Linked DNA regions of Corallococcus sp. EGB. The protein of the gene in region 1 interacts with the protein of each later gene in a pairwise test. Links are inferred from orthologs where the notes say so. Each region holds a gene or a part of one and is shown on either strand. Other genes may lie near its edges.

Region 1 (3,264 bases):
CTTCTTCAACACCAACAACGAAGAGAACGTCGCCAAGGGCCGCGAGGGCGTGAAGAAGCCCCTGCAGGTCATCGACGCGGAGCTGGCGAAGCGGCCGTTCCTCGCGGGCAATGACTTCTCGCTCGCGGAGGTCTGCTGGGCGCCGTACATGGAGTACCTCTTCATCGTGGGGGAGAAGGACCTCGTGGCCCCGTACAAGAACGTGATGGCCTGGTGGGACCGCGTGTCCAACCGCCCGTCCGTGAAGAAGGCCCACGGCCGCTAGTCCCCTCGCACGACCTCGTGCCCTCCGAGAGGGCGCTTCGGGCCTCTTCCGCCCCCTGGCTGCCAGGGCGGGAGGGGCCCTTCGTGCTTCCAGAGGCAAGAGGAATGTCAGACGCCCCGGGCACAGTGGATCCCGGGTGCAGGAAGGGCGGGCCGGGGACGTCGGCGGCAAGAGGGCGGTCATGGAGCAAGAGCACTTCGCGCTGGGTGGTTTTCCGCAGGGCCCGTCAGGCGCCCCCTCTCGCGGTTCCATTCCGCTGCGGACGCGGCGTACGGAAATGGGAAGGGACGTGGCGCAACGGGAGCACGCCGCTACAGTGCGCCCCGTCGTGAGCGCCTCCCCTGCCCAACTTGCGTCCGTCGCCGTGGGGCGTCCCGTGCGCGGGGAGTTCACCTACCTGGTGCCGGAGTCGCTCTCCGACAAGCTCGCCCCGGGGCAGCGCGTGCTCGTGCCCTTCGGCCGGGGCATGGCGCTGGGCTTCTACCTGGGGCCCGCGAACGCGCCGGTGGAGGGCGGCGTGCGGCTCAAGCCCATCCAGCGCGTGCTGGAGGACTCGCCGTCCCTGCCCAAGGACCTCATCGCGCTCCTGCGCTTCACCGCCGAGCACTACCGCTATCCGCTGGGCGAGGTGATCCGCGGCGCGCTGCCGCCGGGGCTCTCCACCGCGGTGGAAGAGAAGGAGGCCCGGCCGGACATCCAGTTCTTCGTGGAGGCGCTCGTCGCGGAGGTGCCGCCGCAGCTGGCCCGGGCCCCCGCGCAGGCGGCGGTGCTCCAGTACCTCCTGGCGGTGGGCGGGCGCGCGCCGCTGGAGGAGGTGACGCACGCCATCCCCGGCGCCCGCGAGACGCTGAAGAAGCTGGCCACGCGCAAGTTCGTGAAGTGGGTGGAGGTGACGCTGCAGCCGGGCGTGCGCGAGGGGCTGGTGCAGAACCGCCCGGACCGCCTCACCCCGGAGCAGGCCCTGGCGGTGAAGGAGCTCCAGGGCGCCGTCGACGCGGGCGGCTTCCAGCCGTACCTCCTGCACGGCGTCACCGGCAGCGGGAAGACGGAGGTGTACCTGCGCGCGGTGGAGCACACGCTCGCGCGCGGCCTGGGCAGCCTGGTGCTGGTGCCCGAAATCGCGCTGACGCCGCAGCTGGTGGGGCGCTTCCGCAGCCGCTTCGGCGGGGACGTGGCGGTGCTGCACTCGGGGCTCAAGGACCGCGAGCGGCTGTTCCACTGGCAGGCGCTGCGCAAGGGCACGGTGAAGATTGCTGTCGGCGTGCGCTCGGCGGTGTTCGCGCCGGTGGAGCACCTGGGGCTCATCGTCGTGGACGAGGAGCATGATCCGTCCTTCAAGCAGGACGAGAAGCTGCGCTACCAGGCCCGCGACCTGGCGGTGGTGCGCGGCAAGCAGGCCAGCGCGGTGGTGGTGCTGGGCTCGGCCACGCCGTCGCTGGAGACGCTCCAGAACACGCGCTCCGGCCGCTACAAGCTGATCGAGTTGAAGAACCGCGTGGATGACCGGCCCATGCCCTCCATCAACCTGGTGGACCTGCGCGTGGAGCGTCCTCGCGAGGGCCAGGTGACGGAAGAGGCGCCCATCCTGAGCCCGCAGATGCTCCAGGCCATGGAGGAGACGGTGGCCAAGGGGCAGCAGGTCATCCTGTTCCTCAACCGCCGCGGCCACAGCACCATCCTCCTGTGCGAGGTGTGCGGCCTGTCGCTCAAGTGCCACGACTGCGACGTGTGCATGACGCACCACCGCTCCCAGAACCGGGTGGTGTGCCACTACTGCGGCGTGGCGTTCCCGGTGCCGGACCGCTGCCGCGAGTGCACGGGCCCGCTGCTCAAGCTCGGCATCGGCACGGAGCGCGTGGAGGCGGAGGTCCTGGAGCGGATGCCGCACGCACGCGTGGCGCGGCTGGACCGCGACTCCGCGACGAGCGCGGAGAAGCTGACGGAGCTGCTGGCGTCCTTCGCGCGGCGTGAAATCGACGTGCTGGTGGGCACGCAGATGGTGGCCAAGGGCCACGACTTCCCGGGCGTGACGCTGGTGTGCGTGGTGATGGCGGACACGTCCCTGGCGATTCCTGATTTCCGGGCCGCCGAGCGGACCTTCCACCTGTTGACCCAGGTGGCGGGGCGCGCGGGGCGCGGGAAGGACCCGGGGCGGGTGCTGGTGCAGACCTACAACCCGGACGCGGAGCCGGTGAAGCGGGTGCTGGCGCACGACTTCGACGGCTTCTCCAAGCAGGAGCTGGAGTGGCGCAAGGCGCTGGCCTATCCGCCCTTCGCCCGCATGGCGGCCGTCCGGCTGGAGGGGGAGCACCCGGAGCAGACCGCGGGGGTGGCTCGCTTCCTGGGGAACCTGGTGGGGCGACACATGCCGCCGGCGTCGGCGGGCGTGCGCCTGTTGGGGCCGGCCCTGGCGCCCATCGCCCGCATCCGGGGCAAGACGCGCTGGCAGTTGCTCCTGAAGGCGCCGACACATGCGGCGCTCGCCCCACTGCTCGCCCGGCTGGAGGCGGCGTTGGCGGATGTGCCCAACGGAGTGAAGGTCGTGATCGACGTGGATCCCGGGGCCATGCTGTAGACTCCCGGGCTCCCCCATGGGCGCCTCGGTCCTCCTCGTACACGACGACATCGCCACCATCGCCGCCGTCCGGCGACTGCTGTCCCGCGAAGGGCACGAGGTCATCCTCGCGACCTCCGCCGCGGACGCGCTCATCGCCTTCGGGCATCACCTGCCGGAGCTCATCGTGCTCGCGCCGGGCGTGGAGAGCGGGCGCGGGCACGTGGTGCTGGAGGAGCTGGTGCTGCACCCGGACGGCCACAAGGCGCGGGTGCTGCTGCTGAGTGAGTCCATCGAGGGCTTCAGCGCGCCGGTGGCGCCGCTGCCCCTGGACGGCCCCAGCTTCGTGACGCTGGTGGACACCTTGATCCGCGCGCCGGCGGAGGCGGATGGCTGGCGCGTGGTGGAGAACCGGACGCTGCAGGAGCCGGCGAAGGGGGGCGCG
Region 2 (3,092 bases), 390 kb from region 1 along the record:
GACCGGCTGCTGCGCCACATGTACGAGCGCTTCCCGCTGGCCCCGGAGTACCTGTCCTCGCTGGGCATCGCCGGCAAGGACGGCACGCTCAAATACCGCTTCGACGGCACGGACGCCGTGGGCCGGCTGCGCGCCAAGACGGGCACCCTGGAGGGCGTCTCCGCGCTCAGCGGCTACGTGCAGTCCGCGGGCGGAGAGAAGTTCTCCTTCTCCATCATGGTCAACGACTACGCGGGCCGCGCCGGCCCCGTCGTCGCGGGCATGGACGCCCTGGGCGCCGCCGTGGCCGCCACCGGCTCCACGCTGGGGCCGGGCAACGCGCTGGCCGCCCTCAATGAAGGCCAGAAGGCGCAGGGCGGTCTGCCGGACATCGCCAACCGCGTGAAGACCTACCTGGAGCTGGGCAAGCAGCGCGATCAACGCAACATCGGCTTCCTGCGCACCGCGTGGCGCAGCGAGCGCGACCCCGCCGTGCGCGCCGTGCTCGCCGAAGGCCTCTACCAGTCCAACCCGCACGACTACCTGGGCACCCGCACGCTGCTGGACAGCTACTCCGCCACGGATGACGTCTACGGCCGCCTGCGCCAGGTGGCCCGCGCCCTGTCCGTGGGCGTGCCCGGCGTGAGCAGCATGGTGGAGCTGGCCTCCGGCGGAAACACGGAGGCCCTGGCCCGGGTGCTGGAGCTGTGCCGCGCGGCCGGCGCCGCCCAGGACCCCCAGGCCCAGGAGGAGCTGGTGGACGGCCTGGGGGAAGTGGCCCGCACCGCCCCGGACGAGCTGGTCGCGGCCCTGCGCGCCGCCAGCCCCGCCGAGCGCGACGCGAGCGTGCCGCTGCTCGCCCAGGGGCTGCTGAAGACCGGCGACACCACCCACCCGTTCTGGAAGTCCCTGCGCAAGCTGGGCTCCGGCGGGGCGGATCCGCAGCTCGTCGCCTTCGCCAGGGGGCTGGACTCCACGCTCACCACCAAGACGGCCGAGGCCCGCGCCTCCCAGCGCGCCCAGCCCGTCCAGGTGGTGGCGCCGGCTTCCGCCACGCCCAACGTGGTCCCTGCCTCCGGCGTCCTCCGCCCGGGCGGGTAGGCTTCCCGCGACGTCTCCCCCGCCCGGACCGCAGGCGTCCGGGCGGGCGCACCGCTCCTCCCGCTCCCTCCACGCCCAACGCCCTGGAATCCCTGAGGCTTCCCGCCCGGGGAGCAGGCGGACGTGCGCCCTGACACCCCCGGCCGGTTTCTCGCCAGGGGAATGTCAGTGGTGGATGCTATGGGCTGAAGAACCTGTCGGGGCGTGTAGCCCCGCGGGTTGTGCCGGGCCCTTGGTGGGCCTGGTTTCGGGAGGAAACATGGCTGGAGGCGTGAACAAGGTCATTCTCATCGGCAACCTCGGGGCGGACCCCGAGGTGCGCTTCACCCCGGGCGGTCAGGCCGTGGCGAACTTCCGCATCGCGACGAGCGAGAGCTGGAACGACAAGAATGGCCAGAAGCAGGAGCGCACCGAGTGGCACCGCATCGTCGTCTGGGGAAAGCTCGCGGAGCTGTGCGGCGAGTACCTCAAGAAGGGACGGCAGTGCTTCGTCGAAGGCCGTCTGCAGACGCGCGAGTGGATGGATAAGGAGAACAAGAAGAACTACACCACCGAGGTCGTCGCCACCTCCGTCACCTTCCTCGGCGGCCGTGACGCCGGTGAGGGCTACGGCGGCGGCAGCGGCGGCGGGCGCCGGCAGCAGCAGGGCAACGGCGGCTACTCCCAGGGACGCGACGACTACGGCCAGCCGCCCCCGATGGGCATGGACGACGGCGGCGGCATGGGCGGCAACCCCGGCGGCGCGGACGACGACATCCCGTTCTAACGCCCTGGGGCCTCTCCCCTGAAAAGCGAACCGGCCGCTCCTGGATGCCAGGGGCGGCCGGTCGTGTTTTCAGGCGCCGGGACCTCTCGGTCCCGGCGATGGACCCAGGCCCGCTTCAGCCGACGTCCAGGCCCGCCGGGCCGTACGCCGCGCCCGCCGTGTAGAGGGCGTAGATGGTGCCCCAGGCCATGGCCAGCAGGACGAGGAAGATGAGGATGGAGATGGGCTCGAAGCGGCGCATGGAGCGGTCGCTCGCGAAGATGCCCCAGCCCATGGCGAAGGTCTGCAGGCCGTTGGCCAGGTGGTACGCGGTGCCCAGCGTGCCCAGCAGGTAGACCACCAGCGTGGGGCCGTGGAAGTGCATCTCCCGGGCGATCTCCATGAAGGGCTCCGCGTGGCCCTCCACCAGGCGCGGGTGCAGGAAGGCCAGCCAGATGTGGGCGCCCAGGAACGCGAGCACGCCCAGGCCGGCCACGCGCTGCACGAGGTACTTGAGGTTGCCGTAGTTGTTGTACGCGAGGTTGTTCGGCTTGAAGCTGAACATGCGCAGCACGCCCCACGCGGCGTGGATGAGCAGCGGCAGCATGACGATGATGAACGTGAACGCCTGGGCGAACGGGTTCGCGTACTCCGTCACCGACTTTTCCCAGGCCGTCGCGCCGTAGAACGCGGACAGGTTGTCCCACAGATGGTTGATGACCCAGATGCTCAGGGGCACCACGGCGAGGAACGAGCCCAGCCGCGACTTCAGCAGGGGCGTCCGGTCGGTGATGGCTTCGGCGGTGGCTTGGGTGCTCATCGAGTCTCCAGCGGGGCGCGCGGATGGGTGGGGTGGAAGACCCCCGCGAGCCCAAGTCAGGGCCTGGGTGCTACGGCCAGCAGGCGGTTTATAGCCGTTCCGTCTCGCCGGCTGGATTTCTTCCGCATCCGCTGGCCCCACCCGTGGCAGCCGGGGAACACCGACTCATAAGCCCGCGCGATGCGAGCCCCCCGCCCTGACTGCTGGCCTCCAGGCGGGCGTCCTGTCTCCGTCCCTCTTCCATTGGCGGGCGCGAACGGGTGGGGCACGCTAACCAGCCCTATGCCTGATGAGCTTGTCAGTGGATTGTTGAAGGCGTCGGACCTGCGCCTGGTCCTGGCCACCACCGGGGACCTGTCCCGCCAGGCCCGCGCCACGCACCAGAGCATGCCGGCCTCCGCCGCCCTCCTGTCCCAGGGCCTCACCGCCGCCGCCCTCATGGGCTCG

What was found.
Region 2: the proteins of priA (region 1) and KYK13_RS04865 interact in binary tests that used the Escherichia coli proteins (3 or more experiments, as listed by UniProt). The link is inferred for Corallococcus sp. EGB from one-to-one orthologs.

What each region holds. Positions count from the first base shown.
Region 1 is NZ_CP079946.1:1,575,917-1,579,180, forward strand. The notes cover bases 236-3,191. They hold priA (primosomal protein N'), read left to right. Parts: upstream 236-542; coding sequence 543-2,840; downstream 2,841-3,191. Other genes in these bases: KYK13_RS06475 (glutathione S-transferase family protein), read left to right, coding at 236-265; KYK13_RS06485 (response regulator receiver protein), read left to right, coding at 2,857-3,191. Outside these bases: more of KYK13_RS06475, read left to right, coding at 1-235; more of KYK13_RS06485, read left to right, coding at 3,192-3,264.
Region 2 is NZ_CP079946.1:1,183,367-1,186,458, forward strand. Bases 309-3,092 are described here. They hold KYK13_RS04865 (single-stranded DNA-binding protein), read left to right. Parts: upstream 309-1,339; coding sequence 1,340-1,846; downstream 1,847-3,092. Other genes in these bases: dacB (D-alanyl-D-alanine carboxypeptidase/D-alanyl-D-alanine-endopeptidase), read left to right, coding at 309-1,080; KYK13_RS04870 (succinate dehydrogenase), read right to left, coding at 1,962-2,645; KYK13_RS04875 (Hsp33 family molecular chaperone HslO), read left to right, coding at 2,928-3,092. Also shown: more of dacB, read left to right, coding at 1-308. UniProt on the Escherichia coli protein: Plays an important role in DNA replication, recombination and repair. Binds to ssDNA and to an array of partner proteins to recruit them to their sites of action during DNA metabolism. Acts as a sliding platform that migrates on DNA via reptation.